One region of the Bacillus sp. Brlt_9 genome, then DNA from elsewhere that is predicted to be linked to it. Evidence: riboswitches for the same ligand, from Rfam matches in the RefSeq annotation. Region 1 holds a riboswitch; each other region holds the start of a gene.

Region 1 (4,600 bases):
GCAGTTCCGAACCAGCCAATCATTGCAGCTCCAATTGCCGATGTAATATGGTCATAACCTGGTGCAATATCTGTCGTTAACGGTCCAAGTGTATAGAACGGCGCGCCCTGACAAATATCAAGTTCTTTTTCCATATTCTCTTTAATTAAGTGCATTGGTACATGTCCAGGTCCTTCAATCATCACTTGCACATCATGTTTCCAAGCAATTTTCGTTAATTCACCAAGTGTTTCAAGCTCAGAGAATTGTGCTTCGTCATTTGCATCTGCAATCGATCCTGGACGTAATCCATCTCCAAGAGAGAACGAAACATCGTACTGCTTCATAATTTCACAAATCTCTTCAAAATGAGTATATAGGAAGTTTTCTTTATGGTGGAATAAACACCACTGCGCCATAATCGAACCACCACGCGAAACGATACCTGTCGTACGCTTTGCAGTAATTGGAATGTAATGAAGTAATACACCAGCATGAATCGTAAAGTAATCCACGCCTTGCTCCGCTTGCTCAATTAACGTATCACGATACACTTCCCACGTTAAATCTTCTGCAATTCCATTTACCTTTTCAAGCGCTTGATAAATCGGTACAGTTCCAACTGGTACAGGCGCATTACGAATAATCCACTCACGCGTCGTATGAATGTTTTTACCTGTAGATAAATCCATAATCGTATCTGCACCCCAGCGCGTTGCCCACGTCATCTTCTCTACTTCTTCTGCAATAGAAGAAGATACAGCAGAGTTTCCGATATTTGCATTTACCTTCACGTGGAAATTACGCCCGATAATCATCGGTTCTGCTTCCGGATGATTAATATTCGCTGGTAAAATAGCACGGCCTTCTGCAATTTCCTTACGAACAAACTCAGGCTCTACTCCTTCACGAATCGCAACGTATTCCATCTCAGACGTAATAATGCCATTACGCGCATAATGCATTTGCGTAACATTTGCACCTTGCTTCGCTCTAAGCGGCTGGCGATCCATTTGCGGAAAAACAGGTGTATGTTTCGAAGCCACCTTCACACCATCATCCTCTGGTTTTACTTCGCGCCCTTCGTATGCTTCTACATCCTCGCGCTCTATGATCCAAGAGTGGCGCGGCGCCTGCAACCCCTTTTCCAGCTCCACTTTATACGCCGGATCTGTATAAGGACCGCTCGTATCATATACACGAATTGGTGGATTCGGAATACCGTTCGTTTCACTTTGTTCAATCTCACGCATCGGCACTTTCATACCCGCGCGCGGTCCATCCACATACACTTTCTTACTCCCTGGTAAACTCGATTTCAATTCAATTTGCTCAGCTGAAACAGATTGTTTCATAAACTTTGTTGCCTCCCCTGTTCGTGACAAGGACGAGATATGGCCAGCGCATGCCAAAATAAAAAGAGCCAGGTCCATAAAAAAATAAGGACCTGGCTCATAAAAGACATCATTATGTAAAGCCGTTAACTTCCCTACGCTGGTACGAGCCAGATCAGGTCCAAAGGGTTAAGAAGATCACGCGCTTCTCTCTCAGCCTACGCATACGTTAGGCACCCCTAGTTTATCACTGATTTAATTTTCAATACTTTCCCATCATACACGATAATCTGAAAAATGAAAAGTTTATTTCTTTTTCTCTTTACGGAATCATCCACGTTAAATAATATGCCTGTACATACGTCATAATACCAACAATAATTACGAAGAATAGACTATGCTTCACTGTAAAGCGGAATAAATCTGATTCTTTTCCAGCAAGTCCAACTGCCGCACAAGCAATCGCAATCGATTGCGGAGAAATCATTTTCCCTGTTACACCGCCCGTTGTATTTGCTGCAACGAGAAGTACTTCAGATACACCGACTTGCTGCGCTGTAATTGCTTGCAAATTCGAGAACAGTGCATTCGCTGACGTATCAGATCCTGTTAAGAATACCCCGATCCAGCCTAAGAATGGTGAGAAGAACGGGAATAGTCCGCCAGTTCCAGCAAGCGCTAACGCTAGTGTAGAAGATAAACCAGAATAGTTTGCGATAAATGCAAATCCTAATACGAATCCGATAGATAGAATTGGCATTTTAAGCTCATTTAACGTTTCTTTAAATGTCGCTACTGCATCTTTTGCACTCATTTTCAAAATAAAGATAGAAATAATACAAGCAATTAAGATTGCTGTTCCTGTTGCTGATAATACATCAAATTTCAAAATTGCCTCGTAAGGCGTCGGTTTATTTACAATTGGTTCTGCTTTCATTACTAAATTGTGTAAGCCTGGAATTTCAAACTTAAACACGAGGCTCTCTAGTGCGCCACCTGGAGCAAATAACGCTTTAAAGAAACTTTGGCTCCAAATGACTACCATCACAGTTAAAATAATGAATGGAGACCATGCTTTTACGACTTTTCCTACTGTTAGTTTTGGAATAGACGTTGCCGTCGTTGTCGCAGCTACTTCACTATTTGCTTGTTTAGACTGATAAATTTCTTTTGGCTGCCAAACTTTTAAGAATAGCGATAAACTCACTAAACTTACAAGTGCTGACGTAATATCCGGAAGTTCTGGCCCTAAGAACGTTGCTGTTATGAACTGCGTAATTGCAAAGGAGCTACCTGCTACAAGTAAAGCAGGCCACGTTTGTCTTACCCCTTTCAATCCGTCCATTAAAAACACGATAAAGAACGGAACAAATAATGATAGAAACGGTAATTGATGTCCAGCCATTTGTCCAATTTTATGTGGATCAATACCAGTTACTTGTCCAGCAACTGTAATTGGAATCCCCATTGCTCCGAACGCTACCGGTGCCGTATTTGCGATTAAACAAAGACCCGCTGCATATAAAGGATTTAACCCAAGACCTGCAAGAAGCGCTGCTGTAATCGCTACTGGTGCACCAAATCCTGCTGCTCCTTCTAAAAATGCTCCGAATGAGAAACCGATTAAAATAACGAGTAAACGATGGTCATTCGTAATGGACAATACAGATGCACGAATGACATCAAATTGACCTGTTTTTACAGAGATTTTATATAAAAATACCGACATAATGATAATCCAAGCAATTGGCCATAGTCCGTATAAGAAACCATATCCGGTCGCTGCCATCGCCATTGTGAACGGCATCTTATACGCGAATAACGCCACTAGAATTGTAAGTACAACTGTAATAAATCCTGCCACATACCCCTTCATGCGGAAAACTGCTAAAGCTAAGAAAAAAAAGATAATCGGAATAAGTGCGACCGCTGCAGAAATCCAAATGTTTCCGAACGGATCATAAACTTGTGTCCATGTGTTCATTGTTCTCTCCCCCTAAAGAATCCCCTTTTAAATAGAATAACCTCATCAATAGACTATCAGGTCATCATACCTTTTAGCCTAAAAATAAAAAACGTTTAAGAAAACGTTTTCAATAACTTTCATTTATACTTTAGCACATTATTTTCTTTCAAAAAAGATTTTTTTGAAAATTTTATTATTTCACTAGAAAATCTTACAAAAGCGTCATGTTCTTGTAATGTTTATCGATAGAAAGCTCGTCACATTTCCTGCATAATAAAAGTATAACAACGGACATTATTTATGAGGTGATATATATGAACGGAAACAAAATATTAGCAGCTTTATCATACTTTAGTGTATTATTTGCCCCTATCTTATTCCCAATCATTGTGTGGATTGTGGGCGACTCTGAAACGAAACCACACGCAAAACGCGCTCTATGGACACATATCATTCCAAGTATCGCGACATTCATCGGCGTAACTATTTTAGGAATTATGGGTATCGGATCGGATCAACCAGACGTAACACTTGGAATCGGAGCAATGATTGTTTTATGTATTTGCGGCATTATTAGCTTATACTACTTCATTTGGAACATCGTAAAAGGGATTAAAGTACTGAAAGCTTAAGTTTAAACAAACGTTTGATTAAAATGGTACGCATAATGGCAAACGCAGTCTTATCGGCAATACGATAACCTTTTAATAAGAAAAAACCGTCCCAAAATACCTTTTGGGACGGTTTTTTTATCTTCTGCGTTTCTTCTTTTTTCTCATCATTTTCTTTCGGCGCGTGTTCACTTTATCCGCTATAATGTGAAGCGTGCTTGCGACAACAATTCCCATTACAAACGTTACAATTTCTACTTCATGCTCCTTCGCCATTTCTACTAAATTCCCGTCAAGCGCGATTATATTTAATAGGAATAAAAACGGAGAAAACACAATTAACATGTATGCAATACGAATCACATCACCAAGTATAATCGTATGTGTAAAGAAGGATCGATGTGGCATGACCTTCTTATACGGATACCAAAATATACGCAGGAATCCCCATTTATTATACGCATTACTATACGTATCTAAATCGGGCGTTAAAAATGTAGTACCTACTAAAAAGCCAATTGCAAAAGTTAATAAAAAATCAAAGTTTGTTAATCCATACGAAAAGAGCATAAACAAAACAACCGGAAGGGATATTAAGTTTATTTTCGTATGCGTTCTTCCTGATGGCATAAAGCACTTCCTCGCTTACGTTCGCCCTGTCACCATGTAACAGTTCTCACCTATTGATCTAATTTCTGATCGATAAATGA
Region 2 (4,600 bases), on a different contig from region 1:
TGCTTTCGTAGTAGTTATGATTGTCGCTGCGTTATTACTGAAAACGCCAATTAACAAATCAAGTGAAAAATTCGTTGAGAATGCAAAAGGAAGTAAAATTATTCACTAAAATAAAAGGTTCCTACCGATAGAGGTAGGAACCTTTTTGTTTAATCGAATTTTAATTTCTTTAAGGCTTCTGCGAATGGATTATTTAATGGTTCTTCTTCTTTATTCTGTTGTTTCATATATTTTTGAACGTCGCGCTTATCGGCTTTGTTTCCAGATTCTTTTTTACGTCTTTCTTGGAATGTGGAAAGTTTTTCGCGATAGCCACATTTACATGCAAAGATTTGTCCTGCACCTTCACCACGTAATTCTAACTTCTTCTTACATTGCGGACAGCGAGCGTTTGTTGTACGAGATACATTTTTACGGTGACCACATTCACGATCTTGGCAAACGAGCATCTTTCCTTTTTTGCCATTTACCTCTAGCATTGGTTTACCGCAGTCTGGACAAGATTTCGTTGAAATGTTGTCATGTTTATATTTTTTATCACTCGATTTAATTTCAGATACAATTTCTTTCGTATAGTTCTTCATTTCTGAAATGAACACTTCTTTTTTCAGTTTACCTTTTGCGATAGCCTCTAGCTTTTGTTCCCATTCACCAGTTAGTGTAGGTGATTTTAACTCTTCTGGTACTAAATCAAGTAACTGACGGCCTTTTGAAGTAATGTGAATATCTTTACCACGTTTTTCAATTAAGAATGAATTGAATAGCTTGTCGATAATATCAGCACGCGTTGCTACAGTACCTAATCCACCAGTTGATTTTAATGTATCAGCAAGTTGTTTATTTTGCGTATCCATATATTTTGTAGGATTCTCCATTGCTGAAAGTAAAGTCGCCTCGTTAAAACGTGCAGGTGCTTTCGTTTGACCTGATGTTTGCATAATTAACTTTACAGTTAATGTATCGCCTTTTTCGATGCGAGGTAAAAGTTGTTCTTTTACGTCATCGGTTACATCATCATCTTCAAAGCGATTTTCATATACTTCTTTCCAGCCGGCATGCAGAACAGTTTTTCCTCGTGCAATGAATGTTTCATTGCCAACTTTTGTGCGTAACGTTAGTTGTTCGTATTCGAATGCTGGGAATAAAACGGCTAAGAAACGTTTTACAACTAAATCATAAATTTTACGTTCTTTATCTGTAAAGGCTGAGAAGTTAACATATCCTTCAGTCGGAATAATCGCGTGATGATCGCTTACCTTACTATCATCAACAAATGATTTATTAGCCTTAATAGGCTTTTGTAATACTTTATGTGCTAAAGGACGGTACTCTCCAACTCCGCACGCCTTCAGACGCTCTGGAAGTGTTCCAACGATATCAGATGAAATATAGCGTGAATCTGTACGAGGGTACGTTAGCACTTTATGTTGCTCATACAATTTCTGCATAATGTTTAATGTTTCTTTCGCAGAGTAACCGAACTTTTTATTTGCATCACGTTGTAATTCAGTTAAATCGTAAAGACCAGGAGAGAATGATTTCTTCTGTTTTTTATCAATTTCCACAACAGTAGCATTATGTTTATCTAAACCTTTTACAATACTATCAATTTTTTCTTTATTAAAAATGCGACTATTGCCATTTGCATCTTGCCAAGTTAGTTTTAATTGATTTGTTGTTTGTGCTTCGATGCCGTAGTAAGTTTGAGCTTTGAAGTTCTTTATTTCATCTTCACGACTAGCGATCATAGCAACAGTAGGTGTTTGTACACGGCCACAGTTAAGCTGGGCATTAAAGCGAGTCGTTAAAGCACGAGTCGCGTTAAGACCGATATACCAGTCAGCTTCTGAACGTGCAACTGCTGAAGCGTATAAATTGTCATATGCTTTACCTGGTTTTAAATTAGCGAATCCATCTTTAATCGCTTTATCAGTAACAGATGAAATCCATAGACGTTTGATCGGTTTGTTAACTCGAACTTTATCAATAATCCAACGAGCGACTAATTCTCCTTCACGTCCAGCATCTGTCGCTACAATAATTTCATTTATATCTTTTCTAAGTAGCTGGCTTTTTACAGCATTAAATTGTTTCCCAGTTTGTTTAATAACTGTTAATTTCAAACGCTCAGGTAGCATAGGTAAATCTTCTAAATTCCACTTTTTATATTTCACATCATAGCTTTCTGGATCTGCTAATGTAACGAGATGGCCTAAAGCCCAAGTTACAATATATTTACTACCTTCAAGGTAGCCGTTTCCTTTTTTATCGCACTTCAGTACGCGAGCAATATCTCGTGCAACGGAAGGTTTTTCAGCGATTATAACGCTTTTCGACATATTAAAAACATCCTTTCAAATTTCCATACGTTAACTATAGCATACATCTTCTTGAGATTCAGTTTCGCTCCGTATTTGAGCGGCTTTTAGTGGGAGGAACAAAACTCCACTGATTAAAACTTCATTTTATTATACTTATTGTTTCATCAGTTGCTTCTATTATTAAATAGAAAAGTAAAGAGCTTGTTATTTTATTAGAATAAGAGTAGACTTTGAAGTAGATGAATAATAAGCACATGGGAGTTTGTGGATGCAAACTGAGAGTATGACTAATCCGTCATTGACCATTTGAACCTGTTGGATAATGCCAGCGTAGGGAGAGTGTAAAAGCACATGTTCAGGCACTTTGCGTACGCGCAAAGTGTCTTTTTGTGTATCTCCCATCACTATAGTTAGGGGATGAGAAGGATGAATATGAAAGAAATTAGTAAAGTAGTGGATTTGGCGAGAGAATCTAATCCGCTCGTTCATAATATTACAAACGTTGTTGTAACAAATTTTACAGCTAACGGCTTGTTAGCGTTAGGAGCATCACCTGTAATGGCGTATGCGAAAGAAGAAGTAGCAGAAATGGCTAGCATTGCGGGAGCGTTAGTATTAAACATGGGGACACTTCGTCCTGAAGAAGTAGAAGCGATGTTACTTGCGGGTAAATCAGCAAATGTGAACAATGTACCAGTATTGTTTGATCCAGTTGGTGCAGGAGCAACGTCGTATCGAACAGAAGTTGCGAGACATATTCCGGCTGAAATTGATTTAGCTGTTATCCGCGGAAATGCAGCTGAAATAGCGAACGTTATTAATGAGAGATGGGAAATTAAAGGGGTAGATGCTGGTGCTGGACAAGGAAATGTTGTAAGTATTGCAAGGCAGGCAGCGGATGAACTAAATACAGTTGCGGTGATTACTGGAAAAGAAGATGTTGTTACAGATGGAGAGCGAACTATTCTTATTCGAAATGGTCACCCTATTTTAACGAAAGTTACGGGAACTGGGTGTTTACTAACTTCTGTAATAGGAGCATTTGTAGCAGTAGAAAAAGATTATGTAAAGGCAGCAGTAGCGGCATTAACATTTTATGGTGTAGCCGCGGAACTGGCAGCTGCTAAGACAGTAGAAAAGGGACCTGGTAGTTTCCAAATTGAATTTTTAAATCAGTTAGCGAATACGACTTCGGGTGATATAGAGAAGTATGGGAAGATTGAGGTTATATAGTAAGGAGGGAAAATAAATGTCGCGTATTTCAAAGGCAGAAATGTCTAAGTTATTATCAGTATATTTTATTATGGGAAGTAACAATTGTACGAAGGAGCCACTACAAGTATTGAGAGATGCACTTGAAGGTGGTATAACAATTTTTCAATTTCGTGAAAAGGGGGAAGGGGCTTTAACGGGAGAGAAACGTATTTGTTTCGCAAAAGAACTACAAGCAATTTGTAAGGAGTACGGTGTTCCATTCATCGTAAATGATGATGTGGAACTAGCTATCGAGTTAGATGCAGATGGCGTGCATGTTGGACAAGATGATGAAGGGATTACTTCTGTTCGTGAAAAAATGGGGGATAAAATTGTTGGTGTATCTACTCATACAATTGAAGAAGCACGCTGGGCAATTGAAAACGGAGCTGATTATTTAGGTGTTGGCCCTATTTTCCCAACAAGTACGAAAAAAGATACGAAAGCAGTGCAAGGAACGAAAGGTTTAGCTCATTTTAGAGAACAAGGAATTACAATACCAGTCGTCGGGATTGGTGGTATTACAATTGAAAATGCAACTTCAGTTATAGAAGCAGGTGCGGACGGTGTTTCAATTATTTCAGCAATTAGTTTAGCAGAATCTGCGTATGAAAGTACGAAGAAGCTAGCAGAGGAAGTAAGTAAGAGTTTGTAGACTTCGCACAAATAGTAAAGAACAGAATGGAAGAATGGACAGTTAAAAATATTTAAACAAACGTTTGATTAAAAAAGCACAAACCCTGTAAATTTGTAGGTTTGTGCTTTTTCTTTAAAACATAATTGATATTAAGAGCATTCCAATTCCGATAGAAGTGAATGTTGCGATTAGGCCTGGAATCATAAAGCTATGATTTAAAACATATTTACCAATGCCTGTTGTACCAGTGCGATCGAAGTTAATGGCAGCAACGATTGTTCCGTAGTTTGGAATGAAGAAATATCCATTTACTGCAGGGAACATCGCGATTAGTAGTGCTGGTGGAATACCGAGTGATAATCCAAGAGGCATTAAAGCGCGTACTGTT
Region 3 (4,600 bases), on a different contig from region 1:
ATGTAGATGCCTCTATTGTTCCTAGTACAAAGGAAAAATTCATTATACAAGGTTTAATGTTTATTTGTATTTCTGTTTTAATTGCAACTGTTATTCAATTCTTAATCGTACGTAACGCACTTGCTCCATTGCGGGATTTACGTGAAGGATTGCGCAAAGTTGGTGAAGGTGATTTAAGTATTAAATTAGAGGAAAGACCAGATGATATTGGTATTATTAATGCGTATTTTAATAATACCATCGAGAAGTTTAAAGGAATTATAGATAAAGTGAAGCAGACCGCTGAACAGGTTTCCTCATCTTCAAAAGAATTGTCAGTGAGTACGAAAGAGAATAGCATGGCAGTTCAAGAAATCGTAAGTTCTATAGTTGAGTTAAGAGCGGGCGCTCAGTCACAAGAAACTGCAGTACCACAGTATTTAGGTATTGTATATGAAATGGAAGATAAGATGGAAGAGATAACGAATGCTGCAAAACAAATGACGAAAGAGTCTGAAGGTATAGAGCATCATTCAGGAAAAGGAAACGGTGTTACTAAACAGGCGATTAATCAAATGAATATAATACAAAATGCAGTACAAGATTTATCTTCTATCATTTATTCTTTGGAAGTGAGATCAAAAGAAATTAGTGATATTGTAACTGTAATTACAAGTATTTCAAATCAAACTAATTCGCTAGCTTTACATGCTACTATTGAAGCTTCACGTGCTGAGGAAACTGGAGACGGATTTGCTGTTGTGGCTGATGAAGTGCGTAAATTAGCAGAGCAGACGGAAGCATCAGCAAAAGATATAGCAAAATTAATAGGGGAAACACAAGCTGGAACGGAAGAAGCTGTTGTTTCAATGCAAAAAACTTCAAAAGAAGTAGAATCTGGAATTATACTTGTTGAAAGTAGTGGTGCTTTCTTTGAAAAAATTTCGAAATCAGCACAAACTGTTACCAATCAAGTTAGAGTTGTTTCTAGCAATTCAAGTGATATATTGCAAAATAGCCAAAATATTGTACGTGTTGTCAATGACCTATCACTTATCGCAAATAAGTATGCGAATAGTAGTAGTAATGTTGAAGAAAGCATGAAAGAACAGAAAATGTCTGTACAAGATATTGCTGAATTAGCCAGTTCTTTAAGCTGGCTTTCACAGGAGTTACAAGAGTTAATTGGTGAATTCAAAAGTTAAATGAAATGATTATACGTACTTTTGTTTGTTCAATAAAATAAATCATGCTACAATGAAAACGAATTAAGGACCGGGGAGCCAATTGGCTGAGAGGATGTAAACAAACATCGACCCTCAACCTGATCTGGATAATGCCAGCGTAGGGAGTTACTTAAAGTGATGTAGCATATGTTATTCTATAATAACTTGCATACAAGGCTTTCCTACGCAGTAGGAAAGCCTTTTCTTGTTTTAACATTTCATATTATAAGGGGGATTTTACTATGTCACAACAAGTTACAATTTCATTTTCAGTAGTACCACAAGCGAAGAACAAAGATGTGTATTCTGTTGTTGATAAAGCAATTGAGGTTGTACAACAATCGGGAGTTCGTTATGAAGTAGGGGCAATGGAAACAACGCTGGAAGGAGAATTAGATGTACTTCTTGATGTCATTAAACGTGCACAACAAGCGTGTGTGGATGCTGGAGCAGAAGAAGTAATTACTTCTATTAAAATCCATTATCGTCCAAGCACTGGTGTAACGATAGATGAAAAAGTTTGGAAGTACCGTGATGAATATGCAAAACCAGAAGCAATCTAAAATAATTACAACAATTTGGCTTATCCTTCTCATTGCGATATGGGAAGGATCTGTTTCATTATTTAAAATTGAACCGTGGATTTTACCGAAGCCTTCTGCCATTGTTCAAGAATTAATTGGAATGAAAGATTTACTATTACCGAATACGATGCAAACGCTGCAAGAGGTTATAATTGGACTGTTCTTTGCGATTTTAATTGGGACAAGTATTGCAATTATTATGGACGTTATTCCTTTATTTCGTATTTTAATAAATCCGTTGCTTGTTATTTCGCAAACGATTCCAATCGTTGTACTTGCACCGTTATTTATTATTTGGTTTGGATATGGAATGCTACCAAAAGTAATGGTAGTCATACTCGTTTGTTTCTTCCCGATTGCGCTTAGCATTTTAGAAGGTTTTCAAACAGTAGATAAAAATATGTTGAAGTTGTTGCAAACGATGAAGGCAACGAAATGGCAAGTTTACCAGAAAGTAAAGTTTCCAGCAGTACTTCCATACTTTTTCTCAGGGTTAAAAATTGCAGTGACATATAGCGTAATGGGAGCGATTATTGGAGAATGGCTCGGTGCCAGTGAAGGATTAGGAGTTATGCTTACGAGGGCTACGAAATCCTTTTTAACAGCCCGAGTATTTGGTGTTGCAGCAATCATTGTTATGGTGACATTATGCCTGTATTTTATCGTAGAGTTTATGGCAAGAATAACAGCACCATGGATATATAGAAAGGACGGCAGAAAATGAAAAAAGGTTTAAAAGTTATGTTGGCGGCCTTATTAGCAGTAGGTGTGGTTGGGTGTAACACAGCGAAGAAAGAAGAAAGTGCGAGTAAAGATCAAAAAGTAAAAGTAGTATTAGATTGGTTTCCGAATACGAATCATACTGGCTTATATGTAGCGCAAGCGAAAGATTATTATAAAAAGCAAGGCTTAGATGTAGAAATTATTCAGCCTGGTGATAATGTGACAGCGGAGCAAATGATAGCTTCAGGAAAAGCTGACTTCGCAATAAGTGCACAAGAAAATGTAACGTTGGCTCGTGTGGAAGGGATTCCTGTTGTATCTGTCGGAGCGATTATTCAGCATAACACTTCAGCTTTTGCATCGCTTAAGAAAGATAACATGACTTCACCGAAAGATTTTGAAGGTAAACGTTATGGAGGCTGGGGAGGACCAGCAGAAGAAGCTACATTAAAGACAATTATGGAGAAACATCAAGCTGATTTTAATAAAGTTGAAAAAATTATCTTAGGACAAACCGATTTCTTTAAATCAATCGGCCGTGATGCAGACTTTGAATGGATTTATTACGGATGGGATGGAATTGAAGCGAAGCGCCAAGGAAAAGAGTTAAATACGATTATGGTGAAAGACTTAGACCCAGCGCTTGATTTCTATAGTCCTGTTATTATTACAAGTGAAAAACATACGAAACAAGATAAAGACTTTGTGAAAAAGTTTATGAGTGCAACGACAGACGGTTATAATTTTGCAATTAAAGAACCGAAAGAAGCTGCTGATATTTTAATTAAAGCTGTTCCAGATGTGAATAAAGACTTAGTACAAGAAAGTCAAAAGTGGTTAAGTACGAAGTATCAAGATGATGCAAAAGCATGGGGAGTACAGAAGGAAGAAGTTTGGACGAATTACATGAATTTCTTATATGATAACAAAGTTATTAAGAAGAAAATTGATGTAAAAGATGCCTTTACAAATGAGTTCCTTCCAAGCGAAAAATGAGTGGATTACAAATAAAAGATGTTGTAAAATCTTTCGATGGAAAGAATGTATTAGCAAATATTAGTGCTTCTATACAAGAGGGAGAGTTTGTTTCCTTTGTAGGACCGAGTGGTTGCGGGAAAAGCACGTTATTAAATATGATTGCAAATGTTGAAAATCCAACAAGTGGGAATGTAACGTATAAGGATACGCACGTACGAGAGCAAGATGTCGTAAGTTATATGCCACAACAAGATTTATTACTACCGTGGCGATCAGCTTTGCAAAATATAGTACTGCCATTGGAAATCGAAGGTAAACCGAAAAAACAAAGGCTCACAGAAGGAATGGAAGCATTAAAGCAATTTCAGCTAGATGAATATGCGGACCATTATCCAGATGAATTGTCCGGTGGTATGCGTCAAAGGATTAGTTTTCTGCGCACATATTTATGTGAAAAGCCAATTATGCTACTTGATGAGCCTTTTGGAAAATTAGATGCTTTTACAAAAATGGAAGTACATAGCTGGCTTTTAAACTCTTGGCACCAAGAGAAGCAAACAATCGTTATGGTTACACATGACTTAGATGAGGCAATCTTGCTTTCGGATCGCGTATTTATTCTATCTCAAAGGCCAGCATCAATAGTTGGCGAGGTACAAGTGAAATTACCTAGGCCGAGAACGATGGATATGTTAACATCACTTGAGTTAAAGCAGGATAAGGAAGAAATTTTGAGAGTATTAGCTCCTTATATGAAAAAATAGAAAAAGCCTTTTAACAGTTTTTAGTATAATTACTGTTAAGAGGCTTTTTTATATAGGGGGAGAAAGATGAAATCTATAGAGCAAATAGTTGATTCGTTAACAGCTAATAATCTTGAAGAAGGAAAGTCCTTATTAAAAAATCATATTTTATTAATGAAGTATGGTATGGAACATCATGAATTAAAAGAAGAAGAAATGACAGAAGTTTTAAGGTGGGTTCAAGGCCGGGATCAATTGAGAAAAGATGTTCCAGAATTACGTGATTTACATTTAGTTAAAAAGTTTCAAGTGCTATTAGATGAATTTATTCATTCAATAATTTCAAATGGTTATGTAGAAGATGCGG
Region 4 (4,600 bases), on a different contig from region 1:
ATTGTTTACCATCATTCTTTAAACTATTTCTTAAAAATAAGCGTTATGCAACGATTCATGACATTCTGTTCTATTGGTGCGATGATGAACAAAGGATGAGCTTAGAGAAAAAATATAATCTTAGCTTTATTTATGAAAAATATGCTTGTGGGTAAAGAGCATTTTCTATATACAGTAAAAAGGATCTCACATAAAAGTGAGATCCTTTTTACTGTATCGAACATGTATATAACTGTTTAAATACCTTTTATGAAAGAGGGCTACTCAAAATTTCATATTAATCTAATTAAGGTTTTAAATTCAATTAGAGCATTTTTTGAATAATCATCACCGTATATTTTCATTCATAAGTAATCTGCCTTTCTATTTAACGAGCTTCCCGATGGAAGTAATACTAGAGGGTTCTAATAGTCCCTTTTCAGCAATAGCCTTAGACAATTCTTATTCGAATAGTCTAGGGCTAAATATCTATTACTCGATTTAATATAGCAAGGAGAATGTAATTAAGACGAGAAATAACATTCCATAAAGGAGAAATTGTGCCGTATTGCTTCCTTGTATACCAAAAAAAGTATTTGTTTTTTTATATAAATTCAATATATATTTTAGTGGATTATCTTTGAAAGATTGATACACAGTGTCTCCTCTTTCTAAGCTTCTTGTTCGTGTTTTTTGTTATTAGGAACATGAATGTATCTAGCTATGAATAATAAAACAGCCATAAAGAATACAGGAACTACGGTAGATAAATAAAAACCATTACTAATAACATTTGTTATTAGGGCACTTAATAGAAAGATGGCATTATAAATATGGGCAATTTTTTGTTTTAGTTGAACTTGAAAGGATTCCATCATAATTTCTAAAGCAACAAAAGCAATGATAATAGATAAAAATACAGTATTTGTATTGTAAATGATTAAACAACAGATTAAGCCTAAAAAGGCTAAGTATTCAATTAAGAGAGGTATATTGATATTACGTGGCATACAATTTACCTAACTAAATATGGCAGTGGGTTTACTGCATTTGTTTTTTCAAAATTCCATTCTCCATTGTGTAATTCAAAATGAAGATGTTGCCCGTATGAATGACCTGTGTTTCCCATATGACCTACTAATTGTCCAGCTTGTACTTGATCACCAGCTTGTACAGTGCGATCTTTCATGTGAGCATAGACTGTTGTATATAATTTCCCGTTTATTTGATGGGCGATGAATACAACATTACCATAGCTAGCTGAATAATATGATTTCACAACTTTGCCTGCCGCTGCCGCTTGGATAGAGACATTACCTGGAGCTGCAATATCTATACCGTAATGCATCTGTTCCCAACGCATATCAAAGGTTGAGCTAATTCTTCCTTGAGTAGGGAATTTGAAAACTGCTGGAATGGAAGCAGTTTGGGCTTTTTGAACTTGTGCTTGATTTTGCACTACATAATGTTTTGCCACGTATCCGTATCCTGTGCCAAAACGAATTTTATACCAAGTTCCTACAGTTTCCACTACTTGTAGTTGTGTTCCATTTTGTAATGAACCAAGTAGTGCACTACTTGTACTAGCGGTGCTACGTACATTAAGTTTAGGTGTTGCAACTGTGTATTTCGTATTATTTTGAACTGTGATGCCTTTTACTAAAGGCTGTGAACCGTTAGAAACGAATGCTTTTTGTACGTAACCTGTTTTGCCATTATGTAAAATTTTATACCACTCGCCTTGTTCTTCTTGAATGGTAACGAATTTCCCATTTGGTAATACATCTAAAATTGAAGATTCTAAATTAGGTTCAGAACGAACGTTTAATGCATTGGCATTAACGATGTATTGATTATTAGATTGAAGTTTGTTTTTTAGTAGAATAGCATCTTTTTGTACGTAACCTACTTTATTATTAACAGATACTTTATACCAGCCATTAGTTGTTTCAAGTATGTTCACTTTCGTATTAAAGCGAATTGTATCAATTGAAGAGCTATTTGCGTTATCTTTTGTATGTAAGGTTACTTGATCGACTTTGACATATCCAGTTTTCACACTAGATAATTGTTCAGCGTTGGCTGTTTGTACATTTGTTTCTCCCATAGAAGGAAGTAAAGAGGCAATTGCGACAGTAGTTGCTGTTAAAGCAGTGGCTTTCATATTCATATAATAGAGACCTCCTCTAGTTGTATAGTTGTAATTTTATTATAGTATAAAGATATAATATAGTGGGTGTATTCACATAAATGTAATATGAAATCAATATAAAAATAAATTTTTTGAGGATAATGATTCCTTATTATCCAATTAATTAGGATAATAATTTCTAAGATAGAATATAAGTATTATATAGTTTCTTTATTTTGTTGACAATTGAGAAAATTAAAACAGTTGATGATGTCTTATTACGATGTTATACTGACAGTGATAATTTCATAGTTTGCTAGGAGAGCTGGTGTTGCCAGCTGAGAGTAGGCCGTAAGCCTTTGATCCTTTTCATTACCTGATCTAGATTATGCTAGCGTAGGGAAGCAATTCGGACAATAATATTAAGTCCCCGTTTCTTTGCGTATAGAAACGGGGATTTTTTGTTTGAAAATTTCATATTGAAACCACTAGGGGTGCTTGTTGTGCTGAGAGAGGAATAATCCTTAACCCTTATAACACCTGATCTAGGTAATACTAGCGAAGGGAAGTGGAGCAACGAATAAATTATAATTTTATTTGCTGTAACCACTTCTTATTTAGAAGTGGTTTTTTATTTATATACACATACTGGAAGGGGATAGGGAAATGAAATTTTGCGATAGATTATTAGAAACTGTACAACCAGTTTGGGAGATGAGTCATAATCATCCGTTTGTAGTAGGTATGGGGGATGGCACGTTAGAAAAAGATAAGTTTCAGTATTACATTATTCAAGATTATTTATATTTGTTAGATTATGCAAAGCTATATGCGATTGGTGTTGTAAAAGCAACGAATCCACAAGTAATGGGGAAATTTGCTGAACAAATTGATGGCATATTAAATGGAGAAATGACAATCCATAAACAATATGCAAAAAGACTTGGAATTTCTATAGAGGAGATAGAGTCTGCAAAGCCATCTGCTAAGAATTTAGCTTATACAAATTACATGATGTCTGTATCTCAAAATGGCACACTTGCAGAATTAATAGCAGCACTTCTTCCGTGTATGTGGAGCTACTGGGAAATTGGAAAGCGTTTAAATGATATTCCTGGAGCAAGAGATCATGAGTTCTTTGGTGAGTGGATTCAAGGATATAGTTCTGAAGAATACGGTAACCTTTGTATTTGGTTAATAGATTTATTAAATGAAATGGCAGTTGGAAAATCTGACAAAGAGCTAGATCGATTAGAGGAGATTTTCCTATATTCCAGTCGATTTGAATATTTATTCTGGGATATGTCCTACCGTAAGGAGATGTGGGGATTTGAGGAGCAAGAACATACTACAGTTTCATAATGTTTCTTTTCATTATGATGAGAAACCAATCATCAATGAATTAAATGCTTCTATACAAGATAAAGAGTTTGTAAGTATTATTGGACCGAGTGGATGCGGGAAAAGTACTCTATTTCGCCTTATTACAGGTTTAGAAGAAGCAAGTACTGGGCAGATAGAGCTGACAGAAACAAAGAGCCATCCTGTAGGGTATATGCCTCAAAAAGATATGCTCTTGCCGTGGAGAACGATTATTGAGAATGCTGCTCTGCCGCTAGAGTGCCAAGGTGTACAGAAGAAAGAAGCACAAATAAAGGCAAAGGAACTGCTACATAAATTTGGCTTACAAGGGTATGAGACAAAGTATCCGAAAGATTTATCTGGTGGTATGAGGCAACGTGTATCCTTTATTCGAACTTTATTAACAGGCGGGGAGATATTGTTGTTAGATGAACCATTTAGCGCGCTGGATGCTTTAACGAAGACATCTTTGCAAGAATGGTTGTTTGAACAATGGAAAGAGTGGAAAAAAACAATTTTATTTATCACTCATGATGTGGAAGAAGCATTGTTTCTTTCTAATCGAATTTTGGTAATAGAGCAGCAACCGATAACTACTTTAACCGAGAGGGTTGTACCGCTTGATTGTAATCGGACAAGAAAAGATTTATATAAGCCTGAAGTGTTAGCGCTTAAAGATGAGCTTCTTAGTATGTTACAAAGGCAGGTACTCGTATGATGAACCGGCTGAAGGAGCTATTACCCGCCCTTACACTTTCTAGTATCTTACTTGCCCTTTGGGAAGTAGGCGCAAGAATTGTAGATGAAATGTACATTTTACCGTCACCGTCTGCAATTGTAATGAAGATATGGAAACTAAAAGATATATTATTTACGGTTCATTTGCTGGCAACATTATACGTCGTTTTAATAGGAGTGGCTATTTCTATCGTACTTGGGGTAGGGTTAGCGATGTTAATGAATGCGAGTAATTGGATGGAGAGAGCATTTTATCCATTATTGGTGGCTTCACAAACGATTCCTATTACAGCGCTTGCTCCGCTTTTCGTTTTATGGTTTGGATATACGATTTGGAGTAAGGTCGTTGTTACGGTTTTAATTACGTTTTTCCCAATTGCAGTCAATACG

What was found. Region 1 has a riboswitch for thiamine pyrophosphate ahead of thiC (phosphomethylpyrimidine synthase ThiC). Riboswitches for the same ligand answer to the same signal wherever they lie in the genome.
Region 2: linked by a shared signal. The riboswitch ahead of thiM (hydroxyethylthiazole kinase) and the one ahead of thiC (phosphomethylpyrimidine synthase ThiC) in region 1 are both predicted to bind thiamine pyrophosphate.
Region 3: linked by a shared signal. The riboswitch ahead of VF726_RS24880 (MTH1187 family thiamine-binding protein) and the one ahead of thiC (phosphomethylpyrimidine synthase ThiC) in region 1 are both predicted to bind thiamine pyrophosphate.
Region 4: linked by a shared signal. The riboswitch ahead of tenA (thiaminase II) and the one ahead of thiC (phosphomethylpyrimidine synthase ThiC) in region 1 are both predicted to bind thiamine pyrophosphate.

Annotation. Positions count from the first base shown of each region.
Region 1 covers NZ_JAYJLO010000007.1:80,300-84,899, reverse strand. The annotation lists gene thiC (phosphomethylpyrimidine synthase ThiC) at 1-1,334, opposite strand, end outside; TPP riboswitch at 1,449-1,564, opposite strand; gene lldP (L-lactate permease) at 1,636-3,297, opposite strand; gene VF726_RS23650 (DUF4870 domain-containing protein) at 3,594-3,911, shown strand; gene VF726_RS23645 (metal-binding protein) at 4,029-4,520, opposite strand; gene VF726_RS23640 (YkvA family protein) at 4,571-4,600, opposite strand, start outside.
Region 2 covers NZ_JAYJLO010000008.1:99,556-104,155, forward strand. The annotation lists gene VF726_RS24850 (YhgE/Pip family protein) at 1-109, shown strand, start outside; gene topB (DNA topoisomerase III) at 150-2,339, opposite strand; TPP riboswitch at 2,566-2,675, shown strand; gene thiM (hydroxyethylthiazole kinase) at 2,739-3,554, shown strand; gene thiE (thiamine phosphate synthase) at 3,571-4,230, shown strand; gene VF726_RS24870 (anaerobic C4-dicarboxylate transporter family protein) at 4,345-4,600, opposite strand, start outside.
Region 3 covers NZ_JAYJLO010000008.1:106,279-110,878, forward strand. The annotation lists gene VF726_RS24875 (methyl-accepting chemotaxis protein) at 1-1,184, shown strand, start outside; TPP riboswitch at 1,246-1,347, shown strand; gene VF726_RS24880 (MTH1187 family thiamine-binding protein) at 1,448-1,768, shown strand; gene VF726_RS24885 (ABC transporter permease) at 1,740-2,513, shown strand; gene VF726_RS24890 (ABC transporter substrate-binding protein) at 2,510-3,508, shown strand; gene VF726_RS24895 (ABC transporter ATP-binding protein) at 3,505-4,254, shown strand; gene VF726_RS24900 (hypothetical protein) at 4,321-4,600, shown strand, end outside.
Region 4 covers NZ_JAYJLO010000012.1:71,473-76,072, reverse strand. The annotation lists gene VF726_RS28295 (DUF3965 domain-containing protein) at 1-155, shown strand, start outside; gene VF726_RS28290 (hypothetical protein) at 651-989, opposite strand; gene VF726_RS28285 (SH3 domain-containing protein) at 995-2,149, opposite strand; TPP riboswitch at 2,419-2,530, shown strand; TPP riboswitch at 2,591-2,694, shown strand; gene tenA (thiaminase II) at 2,777-3,472, shown strand; gene VF726_RS28275 (ABC transporter ATP-binding protein) at 3,441-4,190, shown strand; gene VF726_RS28270 (ABC transporter permease) at 4,190-4,600, shown strand, end outside.